Regions from separate parts of the Sporosarcina jeotgali genome, predicted to be linked through region 4. Evidence: riboswitches for the same ligand, from Rfam matches in the RefSeq annotation. Region 4 holds a riboswitch; each other region holds the start of a gene.
The links. A riboswitch is a leader RNA that binds a small molecule or an ion and turns the genes downstream of it on or off. The one in region 4 is predicted to bind S-adenosylmethionine.

Region 1 (4,214 bases), 1.1 Mb from region 4:
CCGTCTGCTTCCCATTTCCACATAGCGCTTCCCTCCATTTATATCAATGCTTTAAACTCAATTTGTACATGGTCCTAAAACTTTGATAGGATTATTATACATCAATGCACAACAAGGAGGGCATTTTCATGATTGTTCCGTATAAGGATGTTTGGCCAAACATCGATGAAACCGTTTTTGTAGCTGATTTTGCTGTCATTAGCGGAGATGTCACAATCGGCGCGGATTCGTCTGTTTGGTTTAGTACCGTCATCCGCGGCGACGTTGCACCGACCCGTATCGGTAAACGCGTCAGCATTCAAGACTTATCCTGTCTGCATCAAAGTCCTAACACACCGTTAGTCATAGAAGATGACGTCACAATCGGACATAAAGTTACGTTACATAGCTGTACAATTAAAAAAGGGGCTCTCGTTGGAATGGGTTCTATAATATTAGATGGTGCAGTGGTTGGTGAAGGCGCATTTGTAGGGGCAGGCAGTTTAGTTCCTCCAGGTAAAGTCATTCCCCCTGGTATGTTAGCACTCGGTTCTCCGGCAAAAGTTGTTCGTGAAGTTACAGACGAAGACCGGGCGGATATGGACAGAATCGTTAAGAGCTACGTAGAAAAAGGTCAGTATTACAAACAACTTCAAAATTGAAATGTAAAAAAGAAAAGCAAGGGCGCTTAAATCGGCCCTTGCTTTTTTGTATTTACCCTTTAAGTTGAGTAACTTCTTCTTTCAATGCTGAAGCTTTGTCTGTCCGTTCCCAAGGAAGATCGATATCCGTTCTGCCGAAGTGACCGTAAGCTGCTGTCTGCTTATAAATCGGACGGCGCAGGTCGAGCATCTTGATAATCCCTGCCGGGCGCAGATCGAAATGGTTTCTGACAAGCTCAACAAGACGGCTTTCAGGAATATCACTTGTTCCGAATGTATCAACAGAAATCGAAACAGGCTTCGCCACACCGATTGCATACGCCAGCTGTACTTCACAGCGATCCGCAAGACCTGCAGCGACTAAGTTTTTAGCAACATAACGTGCTGCGTAAGATGCTGAACGGTCAACTTTGGTTGCGTCTTTACCAGAAAACGCACCTCCCCCATGCCGAGCATAGCCTCCGTACGTATCAACGATGATTTTACGTCCAGTTAAACCAGCGTCCCCTTGTGGACCTCCAATCACAAAACGCCCAGATGGGTTGATGAAGTATTTTGTTTCTTCATCCAGTAAGTTCTTCGGTACGACAGAGTCAATCACGTGCTGTTTGACTTCACGCTGCAATTGCTCCAGTGTCACTTCAGGATGATGCTGTGTAGAAATAACAATCGTATCCACACGGATGGGTTCGTTCTTTTCATTATATTCAATCGTTACTTGTGTTTTCCCATCCGGACGTAAGTAGTCAAGTGTTTCTTCTTTCCGCACTTTTGTAAGCTGACGTGAAAGTTTGTGCGCAAGGCTGATTGGCAGAGGCATCAATTCCTCTGTTTCGTTACACGCATATCCAAACATGAGTCCCTGGTCGCCAGCACCAATTGCTTCTAATTCTTCGTCATCCATTTGGCCTTCACGTGCTTCAAGCGCACGATCGACGCTGGCTGCGATGTCCGGTGATTGTTCATCAATAGATGTCAGTACGGAAGACGTTTCGTAATCGAATCCGTATTTCGCACGTGTGTAGCCAATTTCCTTTACGGTTTCTCGAACCACTTTCGGAATATCGACATACGTAGTTGTCGTAATTTCTCCAATCACGAGAACTAATCCTGTTGTAATTGTCGTTTCACACGCAACGCGTGCGTTCGGGTCTTCCTCGATAATCGCATCCAGAATTGCATCTGAAATTTGGTCGCACATCTTATCAGGATGGCCTTCTGTTACCGACTCAGATGTAAACAGTCGTCGATTTGTCATATGATTTCCTCCTTCAGCCGCAAGTCTCCTTACAGCGAACTCGTGATACGGTACTCTCGTTTTCCCAGTTTTCGTCCCGCGCCTGAAGAGAAGCGACGTTCAACGTTCACAAGGATAAAGGCAAACAATAGAAAAAGCCCTCCACTCACGTATTGCATACATGAGGAAAGGCATGAGTTTCATAGGCACCTTTCACTCTTATCGTCCAGGGTTTCCCCCTGCTCCAGGTTTGGCACCTTTTCATAGACAAGGACGTCTATGCAGGTTGCCGGGCATCATAGGGCCTGTCCCTCCGCCGACTCGGGATAAGAGTATCCGTTCATCTATCTATGCTACGAGAAAATAGAGCTATTGTCAATTTTTTTGTTGTTCTCACTTGAGTTTTGAATTAGTATAGTTTATTATTCTTAATGTGTTATACTAATTCAAAATAAGACAGCCCCAACACGGGCAATAATGAAAAGGACGGTATCTACCTATGATTTCAGCGAAAATAGATAATGGACTCAAAGAACTTCTTTCTGGAACTAATATTACATTACAGCCCTCTGTACCTGTATTAGTCGAAAAAGCAGTTTCCCGCGGTGAGGCGAAGCTTTCAGCAGATGGAGCCGTTACAGCGCAAACCGGGAAGTATACCGGCCGTTCCCCTAAAGATCGTTACATAACTGAAGAAGCGGCTTCAAAAGATAAGATTGACTGGGGTTCTGTCAATCGTCCAATTTCAGAAGATCACTTCGACAACCTATATAAGAAGGTTTTGAACCACCTTCAAACAAAAGAAGAACTATTTGTATTTAAAGGATTTGCAGGAGCTGACAAAGCTTCACAACTTTCTATTCAAGTTATCAACGAATTTGCGTGGCAGAACCTGTTCGTGCATCAGCTCTTCATCCGCCCTACTGAAGAAGAATTGAAAATGCACGAAGCACAATTCACAATCCTGGCTGCACCTTCGTTCAAAGCAGATCCTGCTGTTGACGGTACGGACACTGAAACATTTGTCATCATTTCACTCGAAAAACGTATTGTGTTAATCGGCGGTACTGAATACGCAGGAGAAATGAAGAAATCGATTTTCTCTGTCATGAACTACCTGCTTCCTGAGAACGGCATTCTTTCCATGCACTGTTCAGCAAACGTTGGGGAAAAAGGCGATGCAGCTCTATTCTTCGGCTTGTCAGGTACAGGTAAAACAACGCTTTCTGCTGATGCAAACCGCAAACTCATCGGTGATGATGAGCACGGTTGGTCAGATCATGGAATCTTTAACATTGAAGGCGGATGCTACGCGAAGTGCATCCATTTGTCACCAGAAAAAGAACCTGAGATCTTCGGTGCCATTCAATTCGGGACAGTTTTAGAAAACGTGGTACTCGATACAGAGTCACGCGTGCCCGATTATGATGATACAACTTTAACTGAAAATACACGCGCTGCTTATCCAATTGAGAACATTGACAATATCGTGCTTCCATCAGTTGCTGGACACCCGGAAACGATCATCTTCCTAACTGCTGATGCGTTCGGCGTGCTGCCTCCAATCTCGAAATTGACGAAAGAACAAGCGATGTATCATTTCCTAAGCGGATTCACATCGAAACTTGCGGGTACTGAACGTGGAATCACATCACCAGAAGCAACATTCTCTACATGCTTCGGTTCACCATTCCTGCCGCTTCCGGCAACAGTATATGCAGATATGCTAGGCAAGAAAATCGATGAGCACGGTTCACGTGTATTCCTTGTAAACACTGGCTGGACCGGCGGTGTCTATGGCGTTGGTAAACGTATGGACTTGAAGCACACACGCACAATGGTTCGCGCAGCACTTTCTGGAGAATTAGATGATGTTGAAACAGAAACTTCTGCTACATTCGGCCTTCAGATTCCTAAGCAAATCCAGGGTGTTCCAAGTGAAGTGCTGAACCCTCGCAATGCTTGGAGCGATGCATCCGAATATGATGCAAAAGCAAAAGAGCTATCACAGCTTTTCAAAGACAACTTCAAAAAGTTTGACCAAGTTTCTGAAGAGATTCTTCAAAAGGGCGGTCCAATTATTTAATAGCACGAAAAAGAACCTTCCTAATCCCGGAAGGTTCTTTTTTTACGGCTGCGCTCTCATCCAATTTGTCAGATCCCTGACGATCTTAGCATTGTGCCAGGATGGGAAGTGATGGGTATAATCTTGGAAATACCACGTTTCGGTGGTTTTCTGGTGTTTCCGAAGTGCATCTTCCAGCATAATGGCTTGTTCAAACGACACGTTTTCATCTTTCATTCCATGAATGATGAGTACCGGCGCGTCAATTTCT
Region 2 (4,214 bases), 1.1 Mb from region 4:
TCGAGGCAGATTATCCCGAATACGAATTCGTCTATGTAGATCGCGATCAGTTTATCGATATTTGCGCAGAACATGATATTTTTGGGATTCCAAGCTTTCTAGTTTACAGCCACGGCGAAGAAAAGGGTCGCTTTGTTAGTAAGGACAGAAAAACACGCGAAGAAATTACAGCCTTCCTCGATCATCCTGAAGCGTAAGATTATTAATGAAATGACTGCTGTCGAGTAAGAACAATTACTTCCTGACAGCAGTCATTTCAATCACACGTTAAAAAGCTTGTTTTACCTCTTTGAGAATAATTTCAGCACCTGCTGGGCTTACGAACATGCCATTTGACAGTTCAAAATTATCGGAAGAAATTTCCCCGGTAATCACACATGCTTCACGAATTTTGTAGCTTCTGAGAATGATATTCTCCGCTTCTGTGAAAAATTCAAGTGGTTGTCCTTCAGGAAGTTTCATTGTCTCACGCAATTCAATTGGGATAACTATTCTCCCTAAATGATCAACTTTTCTTACTACGCCTAAACTCCTCATAAGAGAACCTCCTTCAATGGTACCTGAATTCTTCTATAATCATACAATTGCATGTTACAAAATGCAAAATAATGGTTGATCATTTGTCGAAAGTGAATTAATTCAGAACAATTTGAATGAAGGAACTTCTCCTCTTTTCACTGTCAACGGTCACAACGTACAGGTTATTTGATAGAATAGTACAGTTGACATGAACGGAGGGACACGATGACTTTCACTCAATTTAAGAAATCAGCGCTATTTGACTATCTTCAAATTATTGTAGGCTCGGCGTTTGTCGGACTGGCATTTACTATTTTTCTTTTACCTTCTCGCATAGCTGCAGGCGGTGTTTCAGGCATAAGCACAATTGTTTATGAACTATATGGATTTAATCCTGCTTATGTGCAGTGGATCATTAACTTACCGCTTCTCATTTTAGGTCTGGTCCTGGTAGGGAAAGACTTTAGCTGGCGTACGATTGTCGGTACATTTTTTGTTCCGTTTTTCATCTTCCTGACAACAGACATTAATGTTCCGATTCATAATCCATTACTCAGTTCTATTTATGGCGGGATTATGCTCGGTATCGGTCTGGGAATTGTTTATCGAGGGAACGGTTCCACTGGCGGAACTGCGTTAATAGCACAAATTCTAAAAAAATATACGAACTTTTCCAGTGGATTCGCTCAGCTCATTGTAGATGGGGCTGTTGTTATCATATCTGCGTTTGTCTTTGACTTGGAACTCGCTCTATATGCCATGATGGCAATTTATGTGACAAGCAAGGTAATCGACTTTGTACAGCTTCAAACTTCGCCTACTAAGCTGATCCTGATCATTACAGAACAAGAAGAAAAAGTTCAAGCACTCATTAGCAGTGAGCTCAATCGCGGGTTAACAAAAGTGAAGTCTTTGGGAGGTTACTCGAACCAGGAGAAAACTATGATTCTCTGCGTCGTAGAACAATCCGAAGCCATTTACTTTAAAAAGATTGTGCAGGAACAAGAGCCGACATCTTTCGTCATCTTCCTGAACGCGTCCGAAATTTTAGGGAGAGGGTTTTCCAGAGCCCAATATGACGACTGATTCGTTATTTCTCTATTAATAAAAATGATTCCATTTAAAGTTAGACTATACAAACAAATTAGAAATGGTATACTGTTCAGTAATTGAATATGCTTATCAAGAGAAACTGAGGGAAATGGCCCTAAGACGTTTCAGCAACCCCTGAAGAAATCAGGAAGGTGCTACTTCCACAAGACATTGTCTTGAGAGATAAGAGGAACGGCTGATGACTTCCACTTTCTCTCTTGCAGAAAGCGGAAGTTTTTTGATGGGCTGAATAGGAGTGAAGGATATGCCAATTACAATACCTAAGCAATTGCCTGCAGGAGAATTACTGAAGCAAGAAAAAATATTTGTGATGGATGAAGAACGCGCAACCTCACAAGATATTAGACCGCTGCGTATTCTTGTTGTAAATTTAATGCCGCAAAAAGAGAAGACTGAACTGCAGCTTTTACGTCTTCTAGGCAACACACCGCTCCAAGTAGACATCACTTTCTTACATACAGAAACGTATGTATCAAAAAATGTGAGCAAAAATCATTTGGATACATTTTATAAAACTTTCCCTCAAGTTAAGAACGAAAAGTTCGATGGAATGATTGTAACAGGTGCGCCAGTAGAGCAAATGGAATTTGAGCAGGTCGAATATTGGAGTGAAATGCAGGACATTTTAGATTGGGCAAAAGAGCACGTGACTTCTTCCATGCATATTTGCTGGGGAGCTCAAGCTGCGCTTTATCACTACTATGGAATTGATAAACAACAGTTACCTGCTAAGTGTTTTGGTATTTTTGATCATATCGTGACAGATCCGACCGTCAATCTTGCAAGAGGATTCAATGATCTGTTTCCAGCTCCTCATTCTAGACATACAGGTGTTTCAAAAGAGGACATAGAAGCTCACGATGAAATAAGTATTCTTTCATATTCGGACGAAGTTGGTCCATTTATTGTCCTGTCGAAAGACGCTAAAAACATTATGATTACGGGGCACTTAGAATACGACGCGGGCACGCTTCAGGAAGAATATGATCGTGATTCTGCTAAGGGACTTGATATAGATATCCCTAAAAACTACTTCCCGAACGATGATGCGACGTTGAATCCGCCCAATACATGGCGTTCGCATACACATCTGTTGTTCTCAAATTGGTTGAACTACTATGTGTACCAACAAACACCATTTGAATGGAAGTAACAAAGCTGCATAAAAATACCCAATCCCTCTGAAAAACTTGAAGTTCTCAAGGGATTGGTTTATAATGAATGACAGTCAGTCAGTCAGTCAGTCGTGGAGGGGTTTTTGTGAACAAGAAAGAAAAGATTGTTCAATCTGCAATTCAAGTGTTTACTGAGAAGGGTGTTGAGAAGACGACCGTCTCGCACATTGTGAAAACTGCAGGGATCGCCCAGGGGACATTTTACTTATACTTTCCGTCTAAATTGTCTTTAATGCCTGCTATTGCAGAAGTTATGGTGCAGCTTACGCTGAAGACAGTCATCGAAACTGTTGATGAAACAGCATCATTTGATGAGCAGCTCCAACAATTTACAGATGCGATTTTCGCAGTGAACAAGGAACATCACGAGATACAAGCAATGATTTATTCGGGGTTGGCGTCTACAGAACATTTGAAAGAATGGGAAAGCGTATACGCACCAATGTACCAGTGGGTGAGTTCACTTGTTGAAAATGGACAAAAACAAAAGGTAATACGCGCTGACAGTCATCCGGATCAATTGGCGAAATTGATAATTGGCTTAACGGAATCCGCAGCAGAACAAATATATTTGTATGATGAAGAATTCGATCAAGATATACGCGCTACTGAACAAAAACGGGAAACGTTATTATTTTTAATGAATGCACTAGGGTACACGAAATAAGCAAGCATTCAGTAGAAATGACTATCGACTGGCAATAGGTTTTGTCAGTCGATTAAAGGATTTCCGTTAATAATATAATATAGAATAAAATGAATGACAGTCAGTCATCTGGGAGAAGGAGTATTTCTAATGAAAAAAGCATGGCTTTATGTAGCAGCAACTAGTTTCTTTGAACTTGTATGGATTTTTGGTTTTAACGTAGCTTCAGTATGGTGGCATTGGATTCCAATTGTTTTGTTCATTTTCGTCGACTTTCACTTTCTTTCTAAAGCGTGTGAGACATTACCGACAGGAACTGTGTATGCCATATTTGCAGCAATTGGTACAGTCGGGACTGCTTTAATGGACGTATTTTTCTTTGACCAGACTTTAAGCGGCGGTAAAATATTCTTCATCGTCCTATTAGTGGCGGGCGTTATTGGTTTGAAACTTGCGGATGGTCATGATGAAAAAATAGCAGCAGAAGGGAATCGTTAAAATGGGATGGTTATTTGTAGCGTTAGCAGCGGTCTTTGAATTTATAGGAGTTATCGGATTGAACAAATATAGCAAAAGAAAGACCATTCCTACAGGATTCATGTTTTTAGGCGGATTCGGTCTATCATTTGTATTTCTATATTCATCGTTTCAGTATTTACAAGTAAGTACAGCTTACGCGGTATGGATTGGAATTGGGACAGCGGGTGCCGTGTTATTGAATATGATCTTTTTCGGTGAATCTAAAAGTCTTGCAAGAATTG
Region 3 (4,214 bases), 110 kb from region 4:
TGCTTCGGAAATGATATCCACGATTTCCATATGAGGCTTGATTTTCTCACCCATATTGAAGTACTGATTTTGCAATTCAAGCTCAACCGCTTCCTCGCCGTAATCAGATTGCATTTGTGAAACGGTATCGAAAAACAATTTCTTGCGTGCCTCATAGGAGTCCTTGTCGAAATCACGAATAATATATTCCAGCACTGTCTTCTCAACTGAACCGTGGATGTCCATTAAGTGAATGAATCCTTCACGTCCCTCTGTTAACTCAGGAATTTCTAAAGCAGGCATGGCCGCTTGAAATTCTTGTGCACGTAAAATGGAGTTCACCATTTTCCCTTTTGCAGTGCCTGGATGAACGTTTGTTCCTTTGAATGTAACGCGTGCACCGGCTGCATTGAAGCTCTCATATTGCAATTCGCCAAGCGGACCGCCGTCCATCGTATAAGCAAAGTCGACACCAAATGCTTCTACATCGAATTTGTGCGGGCCGCGTCCAATTTCCTCATCCGGTGTGAAAGCCACGCGTAATTTACCGTGCTTCACTTCAGGATGCTGTTGGAAATAAGCCATCGCCGTCATGATTTCTGCAATACCAGCTTTATCATCTGCGCCAAGCAGCGTTGTTCCATCCGTTGTAATCAACGTCTGACCGATATAATTTTGGAGTTCCGGGAAACGGCTGACAGAGAGAGTTGTGTTCTCATTCAACACTAGATCACTGCCTTCATAGTTATCATGACGCTGCGGATTCACATTCTTACCTGTGAAATCAGGTGATGTATCCACGTGCGCTAAGAAGCCGATTACAGGGATCTCTTTGTCTGTATTCGCAGGAAGTGTAGCAAACAAGTAGCCGTTCTCATCGAGCGTAATGTCTTCCATGCCTAGTGTTGTAAGCTCTTCCTTCAATAGATGCAGCAAATCCCACTGGTTAGCAGTCGACGGTGTTGTCGAACTCTTTTCATCAGATTCAGTGTCAATCTTTGCATAGCGAATGAATCGTTCTAATAGCTGTTCTTTCATAATATCTAAAAAGTCCCCTTTCAAATCTATGTAGTAATAAGCGGCTGCATGTGTTTTTGAGAATGAACAGACGACAAAACCGACAGAACTAGTGCGATCTGCCGGAGGTTGAAGTCGGTGCGCTGTAGATTATTCGACTGTGTAATTTTTATGAGCGACAACGGTTAGTGTGGAAGCGGCGCCAATCAGATCAGCGTCTTCTTCTGAAATTTCTACAATAACGGAGTTCTCTAAGATCTTGTGGATTGCCCCTACAACGAAAACATCATTACGTGTGAACGAAATCTTTTCGCCAATTTTACGCGCTGCGATAAAATCAGAGACAGGATGTTCCTTACGCGGAAAAGCCAAACGAATCCCTCCTCTAGTCTGTTTCGATCTCTTTAGAATTGTGAAGACCCATGGCCATTCAGAAAAACAGACAGTGTGTCGTGCGGTTGGCCCGATGGTTTGGAACAATAAAATTTGTAATACTGCTATAAGTATAGCATAATTCGAACAATTTCGCGCTTTTCATGTCGAAGGAAGTGGATTTGATTGACGATATACCAGAAGGGGTATAACATGTACATAATGTTGAGAGGAGGCCAGATCCATGGAATACGATGCAAAAGTGGTGAATCGACTAAAAAGAATTGAAGGTCAAATTCGCGGAGTCCTGCGGATGATTGAAGCTGGTGATGAATGCAAAGACGTCATAACACAGTTATCTGCGTCTCGCTCTGGAATCGATCGGACTATAGGGTTAATTGTAAGCACGAACCTGATTGCTTGTATGGAAAACGAAGAGTTGTCGGATAACCCGCAATCGAAAGAGGCACTTGTTAAAGAAGCTGTCGACTTACTAGTAAAGAGCCGCTAACTGCGTGCTCTTTTTTTGTGGGATTAAACATTAAAGTCTTCTAACGGTTCTCTCATCAAGTCCTAATAAACATCACAGTTCTGGAAGAGTATGCATCAATTGCTTCTGTCATCGACCCAGCAAGCTTCACTGCACGTGTTACTGAAGACAACGTGAATAACCCCACAATCTTGCTAACGGACGCGAGCAGTTCAAAAGCATCTACGTAAAACGCACAAACATGCTCAAAATCATCAACCTAAAAGGCGGCCAAATTTTCTACGGCACAGCTTAATAATTAATTCTTACCCGCAAACCAAAGTCTGCCCAGATTTTGGTTTGCGGTTTTTTTGTCCCTTTTCTGTGCAGTTGTTTGTCCTGCGAGAATCCGTTGACTGAAGGTGCAGGCGGCGGCTCCGGCGGAAATCGAACCCCGTTTAATTAGTAAACACGAAACTATCAAACAATTTTGATTTAACTGTTGACTTTCTATTTTCAAGCACGTATACTCAGTTCCAAGATGGAAAACTGAATAAGTCACAAACTCTTATCAAGAGCGGCGGAGGGACTAGGCCCTGCGATGCCCGGCAACCGGCAAGCATACCAGCTTGCAAAGGTGCTACTTCCTACAGATCTATTGTTAGATCTGAAAGATAAGGGGAAGTGCCAGCAATGGCAGATCCTCTTCTATCGGTAGAAGGGGGTTTTTTTAGTTTCCCCATCACCCGTCCGGTGTGCGCAGTTCCATCAAACTAATTTCCGGAGGTTATGTATATGACAAATTTTCAACCCGAAACCCTGTTACTGCACGGTGGTCAAGAACCAGATCCAACGACTGGGTCACGAGCTCTTCCTATCCATAGAACTACATCATTCGTATTTCGTGATACGGACCATGCCAAGAATCTTTTCGCACTGCAAGAGGCTGGCAACATCTACACACGTATCACGAACCCGACAGTCGCTGTGTTTGAAGAACGCATCGCGTTACTTGAAGGGGGAACAGCAGCCGTTGCACTCTCATCAGGCATGGCGGCAATCGCATTCTCCATCTTGAACATTGCAGAAGCCGGTGACGAAATTATTGCAGCGTCCAACCTATATGGCGGTACGTACAATTTGTTCGCTGTAACGTTGCCGAAGTACGGGATTACTGTTAAATTTGTCGACTCAACTGATCCGGAAAACTTCCGCAGTGCGATTACGGAAAAGACCAAAGGGATCTTCGCTGAAACAATTGGCAACCCGAGCCTGCAAGTGCTCGATATCGAAACGATTGCATCGATCGCGCACGAAAATGGCGTTCCGCTTTTAATCGACAATACATTTGCCTCCCCATACGGATGCAACCCGATTGAATTTGGTGCTGACGTTGTTATCCATTCTGCAACAAAGTGGATTGGCGGTCACGGAACGACAATCGGCGGAGTGGCAGTAGACGCAGGGAAGTTTGATTGGACACAAGGAAGATTCCCAGGCTTCACAGAGCCGGACGAATCATATCATGGATTGCGTTACGGCATCGACACGGCAGGCGCTGCATTCGCGACAAAGCTCCGTGTTCAAGGACTGCGTGATTTCGGCCCGTGTCTCGATCCGGACAGTGCGTTCAACTTCCTGCAAGGCTTGGAGACGCTTCATCTGCGAATCCAGCGTCATGGGGAAAATGCTCAAAAGGTTGCGCAGTTCCTGAAAGAACATCCATCGGTTGACTGGGTTACCTACACGGGTCTCGACGATCATCCAACAGCAGATCTTGCTAAGAAATACATTAAAAATGGGGCAGGTTCTATTATTGTCTTCGGAATTAAAGGCGGACGTGACGCAGGACGCCGTGTAATCGATAACGTAGCCGTCTGGTCCCACGTAGCGAACGTCGGGGATGCAAAGTCGTTAATTATCCATCCGGCTTCTACGACGCATCAGCAGCTGTCTGGAGAGGACTTGAAAAATTCAGGGGTAACAGAGGAACTCATTCGTCTCTCGGTCGGTCTTGAATCAGCAGAGGATATTATTGCAGATTTGAAACAAGCGATTGAAAAAGCAGTACCCGTTACTGCGTAATTAACACAAAAACACCGGAATCCTCATATGGATTCCGGTGTTTTACTAGTTAATGTTTCGGACGTTTACTATGCTTCACGTCTTTTTGCAGCTCCTTAAAGAGCGCAGTGACCATAAACAGTATGATGAACGAAAACGGCAGTGCTGCGATAATAATCGTGTTCTGCAGCGCGGAAAGACCTCCGACAGATAGCAAAATAATTGCAATACCTGATTGGATGAGCCCCCAAATCATTTTGACACTGTTAGGCGGGGTCAGCGAGCCGTATGTCGACTGCATTCCAAGAACAAA
Region 4 (4,214 bases):
TTATAGACATTCAGTAATTCTTCCTTAGAAATATCAACTACGACAGAGCCGCCATTTGTATCTGTCTCAACCGCTTTTTTCACGTCTTCATCGTGATACAATTCGACAATCCGTAAATACGTCTCATTGTTTTCATCCGCAGTTCTCGTTGCAAAGATGTTGACATAGGGCAATGTATTGTCGTCATCGCTGTCTTCTAAATAGATAGGATCTTTCACCGGATCAAAACCTGCTTGTCCAGCGACTCCATTATTAATGATGGAAGCCGCAACATCCGGCAGTACGCGTGGAGTTTGCTGAGCTACTATTGGATAAATGTCGAGGTTCTTAGGATTTTTGACAATCTTTGAAGGATCTCCGAATAATCCGAAATCATCTGCCAGTTTAATCAAGCCCGCCGATTCCAGTAACTTCAAAGCACGTGCCTGGTTAGATGGATCATCTGGAATTGCGATACGTGCTCCATCTTCAATATCATCAATAGACTTCAGCTTTTCTGAGTAAATCCCCATCGGTGCAATGATTGTGGCGCCAATTGGTGTTAAGTCTGCATTATTTTCTTTGGTGAACTGACTTAAGAATGCAATGTGCTGGAAGGAGTTCAAGTCAATATCTCCGTTTGCCAGTGCTTGGTTCGGTAAAGTGTAATCGGCAAACTCAATGAGTTCAATTTCAATTCCTTCTGCTTCGGCTTTCTCCTTAAGGATCGGCCATACTTCACCGTCTGATCCTGTCACACCAATTCTCACTTTTTTCGAATCGTTTTCTTCTCCCGATGTCTTTTGGCTGCAAGCTCCGAGCGTCAGTAAAAGTAAGGCAGTTCCTAAATAGATAAGTACTTTTTTCATTTTATAATCTCCTCCATTTGCGGGTTAACTAACAGGCTAGCGTCTCATAACTTTTCTTGAAAACGTGTTTCCTATCCATTGAGCTACTTGGACTAGGATTATCAGAATCACTACTGTAACCAGCATGACACTTCCATCAAAACGCTGATATCCGTATGTCATAGCGACGTGTCCCAATCCTCCCCCGCCAACAGTACCGGCCATTGCAGAGAAATCTATCAAACTAATCGTTACGAATGTCAAACCAAGGATCAGAGGACCCAGAGCCTCCCGTATGAGAACTGTAAATATGATTTGCAAAGGGCTCGCTCCCATTGCTTTAGCTGCTTCTACCACGCCGGGTTCTATTCCGACTAAATTATTTTCTACAATCCTGGCGATTCCAAATGAGGCTGCGATTGTCATTGGAAAGATTGCTGCCCACGTTCCGATTGTGGAACCTACAACCGCTCGTGTAACAGGACTTAATGCAACAAGAAATATGATGAATGGAATTGGACGTATGATATTGATAAGGATATTCAACGTTTGAAACACCCATTGCTTCTCTAAAATGTTTCCTTTTCTCGTTACGTAAAGCAGTAAGCCGATACTGATTCCCAAAATCGAGCCAAAGACGAGCGTTGCAATGACCATTAGAACCGTCTCGCCCGTAGACTCTATAATTCTGGGCCAAAATGTGGTCCAATCAACTTTCATGTACAGCAACCTCCTCAATTTCCACGGTTTCTTTCAATGCAGCAAGCAGCGAATCTACGGAACGCTCATCCCCGTCAAATGAAACTAACAAATTCCCGAAAAACTTCTCTTGCAGTTCACGAATGGACCCGTACACAATATTGAAATTCACTCCAAATTGCTGTGTGAGCCTTGAAAGAACTGGATCACTTGCTATCTCTCCTTTAAAAATGACACGATACAGTTTTCTCCCTCCCTTTGCACGCCACTCTTGAAGCAATGTATCAGAGGGAAGATCCTGCTGGATCGATTGAATGAATCGCTGCGTAGTCGGATGCTGCGGATTTGTAAATGTGTCGAATACAGACCCTGTCTCAATTACTTCTCCGTCCTCCATCACAGCGACACGATCACATATTTCTTGAATAACGTGCATCTCATGTGTGATCAATAAAATCGTGATTCCCAGTTCCTTGTTCACTTTTTTTAAGAGTCTAAGAATATCGGCTGTCGTGTCTGGGTCTAAGGCGGACGTTGCCTCATCGCAGATCAAAATATCTGGCGAAGTTGCCAATGCTCTTGCAATTCCTACGCGCTGCTTTTGACCGCCTGAAAGTTGTTCGGGGTAATCATTCGCTTTATCAGACAGTCCGACAAAGTCCAATAGTTCTGCTACCCGCGCAGAAATTTCTTTTTTAGGTACGCCCCCTAGTTTAAGCGGGTATGCCACATTTCCTGCAACCGTGCGGGAAGTAAACAGATTAAAGTTCTGAAAGATCATTCCGATTCGGCGCCTAAGCTTTCTTAGATCTTTTTGAGAAAGAGAGGCGAGGTCTACACCTTGGACTTGAATTGAGCCAGTGGTTGGACGCTCCAGCATATTAACGAGGCGCAATAATGTGCTCTTCCCCGCGCCGCTAAACCCGATGATGCCAAAAATCTCTCCTTGTGCAACGGACAAACTCACATTATTAACAGCCGTTACTTTGCGCTTTCCGATTTGAAATGTTTTAGCTGCCTGTTTAAATTCAATCACGCTGAACCCTCCATTCCTTAGTGAAATCATTCTGTGCAGCAACGAGCGCAGTCATCGAACTTTCTTTTGATTGAACGGAAAAAGCCTTCTTTTTTCTCTATAAAACGAGAAAAAAGAAGGCTTCAATGTTAAGTGAAACCATCTCAGTTCTCATCTTCCAAATGCATGACGCATTTGCAGGAATTGGCACAGTGTTCACGTGTAATGAACCCGCTGCCGAGATGTCATAGGGCCTGCCCCTCGATCTCTCTGGATAAGAAAGTGATGTATTGCTATTCGATTGTCGCAAGAATTGTTCCTAACTATAAAGTGACTAACACGGGAAGTCAACCTCTTTTTAATTTTTTGAAAGATTTATGTAAGACACGTTCTTTCTATCTCAAATCTGCAACTATCATTCATCATTATGTGCGTTTTTCATGTATCTATTATTCATTGCATAGTTTCCGTTCTTCTCTATTGACGTTAAATGGAAGACTTGGTATGATAATAGACAGACAAGAGAAAAATGTCGAAATCTGACGAATGACTATTATCTTTTAGGAGGAAACCCGCTATGAAATCTACTGGAATCGTACGTAAGGTCGACGAACTCGGCCGTGTAGTTATCCCTATCGAACTGCGTCGGACACTCGGCATAGCTCAAAAAGACGCGCTGGAAATCTATGTGGATGATGATAAAATCATCTTGAAGAAATACATGCCTAATATGACATGTTCAGTTACTGGAGAAGTGTCAGATGACAATTTAACATTGATCGATGGTAAATTAATCCTCAGTCCTGAAGGTGCTAAGCAGCTAATCGCTGAAATTGAAGACAAAATGTCTTGATTTAATAATTTTATTTCAATAACATCTGGCCTTTTAAAAAAGACCAGATGTTATTTTTTTACTCTACATGATACGCTTGGTACACTTCACGTTTAGTGACACCCCGATCTGCTGCGGCTTCACGGATTGCCTCTTTTGAGGTATACCCTTTTTCTTCCATCAATTGTTCAACATGTTCAACCGAAGTTAGTGAACTCCACCACTCTTCTTCAACCACAGCTTCCATCTCATCAATACCTTCTACAACTATGCAAAACTCTCCACGAATTTCAGTGGACTCCGCCCAGGTAAGCGCCTCATCAATTGTGCCTCTTACAAACTCTTCGTATCGTTTCGTCAGTTCTCTAGCGAGAGTAATCCTGCGGTCTGGTCCAAATTGTTCTTTCAATGCACGCAACGTTTCTTTCAGTCGATGCGGTGCCTCGTAGAAAAGCAAAGTTTCCTGACGGTTCTGCAGCGACTCCAGCTGAAGGCGTCGTTTTTTCTTTTGTCTATCTAAAAATCCAAAAAATAAAAAAGGCTGCGCTGGAATTCCCGACGCGACGAGAGCACTAATTGCAGCATTGGGTCCAGGTACAGGTACAACTGCGTATCCCTCTGCAATCGCTTTTTCAGCAATATCAGCTCCGGGATCTGAAATACAAGGCATCCCGGCATCGCTCACAAGCGCAACAGTCTTCCCTTCTGCCAGCAGTTCTAATATTTTTCTTCCGCCTGCTTCCAGATTGTGTTCATGGTAACTCATGAATGGCGTATCGATTTCAAAGTGATTGGACAACTTCACTGTATTCCTCGTATCCTCGGCTGCAATCATATCTGC

Region 1: linked by a shared signal. The riboswitch ahead of metK (methionine adenosyltransferase) and the one ahead of PGH26_RS00250 (methionine ABC transporter ATP-binding protein) in region 4 are both predicted to bind S-adenosylmethionine.
Region 2: linked by a shared signal. The riboswitch ahead of metA (homoserine O-acetyltransferase MetA) and the one ahead of PGH26_RS00250 (methionine ABC transporter ATP-binding protein) in region 4 are both predicted to bind S-adenosylmethionine.
Region 3: linked by a shared signal. The riboswitch ahead of PGH26_RS00835 (O-acetylhomoserine aminocarboxypropyltransferase/cysteine synthase family protein) and the one ahead of PGH26_RS00250 (methionine ABC transporter ATP-binding protein) in region 4 are both predicted to bind S-adenosylmethionine.

Annotation. Positions count from the first base shown of each region.
Region 1 covers NZ_CP116341.1:2,161,925-2,166,138, forward strand. Annotated here, with positions in the region: gene PGH26_RS10650 (alpha/beta hydrolase) at 1-23, opposite strand, end outside; gene PGH26_RS10655 (gamma carbonic anhydrase) at 129-641, shown strand; gene metK (methionine adenosyltransferase) at 694-1,899, opposite strand; SAM riboswitch class I at 2,095-2,211, opposite strand; gene pckA (phosphoenolpyruvate carboxykinase (ATP)) at 2,378-3,964, shown strand; gene PGH26_RS10670 (alpha/beta hydrolase family protein) at 4,007-4,214, opposite strand, start outside.
Region 2 covers NZ_CP116341.1:2,102,322-2,106,535, reverse strand. Annotated here, with positions in the region: gene PGH26_RS10385 (thioredoxin family protein) at 1-197, shown strand, start outside; gene PGH26_RS10380 (AbrB/MazE/SpoVT family DNA-binding domain-containing protein) at 268-537, opposite strand; gene PGH26_RS10375 (YitT family protein) at 745-1,605, shown strand; SAM riboswitch class I at 1,696-1,801, shown strand; gene metA (homoserine O-acetyltransferase MetA) at 1,877-2,785, shown strand; gene PGH26_RS10365 (TetR/AcrR family transcriptional regulator) at 2,854-3,474, shown strand; gene PGH26_RS10360 (DMT family transporter) at 3,604-3,951, shown strand; gene PGH26_RS10355 (DMT family transporter) at 3,953-4,214, shown strand, end outside.
Region 3 covers NZ_CP116341.1:154,681-158,894, forward strand. Annotated here, with positions in the region: gene pepT (peptidase T) at 1-1,017, opposite strand, end outside; gene PGH26_RS00825 (DUF2187 family protein) at 1,147-1,368, opposite strand; gene PGH26_RS00830 (metal-sensitive transcriptional regulator) at 1,613-1,879, shown strand; SAM riboswitch class I at 2,403-2,518, shown strand; gene PGH26_RS00835 (O-acetylhomoserine aminocarboxypropyltransferase/cysteine synthase family protein) at 2,633-3,922, shown strand; gene PGH26_RS00840 (BCCT family transporter) at 3,972-4,214, opposite strand, start outside.
Region 4 covers NZ_CP116341.1:41,234-45,447, reverse strand. Annotated here, with positions in the region: gene PGH26_RS00260 (MetQ/NlpA family ABC transporter substrate-binding protein) at 1-848, opposite strand, end outside; gene PGH26_RS00255 (methionine ABC transporter permease) at 885-1,547, opposite strand; gene PGH26_RS00250 (methionine ABC transporter ATP-binding protein) at 1,537-2,562, opposite strand; SAM riboswitch class I at 2,710-2,822, opposite strand; gene abrB (transition state genes transcriptional regulator AbrB) at 3,119-3,394, shown strand; gene rsmI (16S rRNA (cytidine(1402)-2'-O)-methyltransferase) at 3,453-4,214, opposite strand, start outside.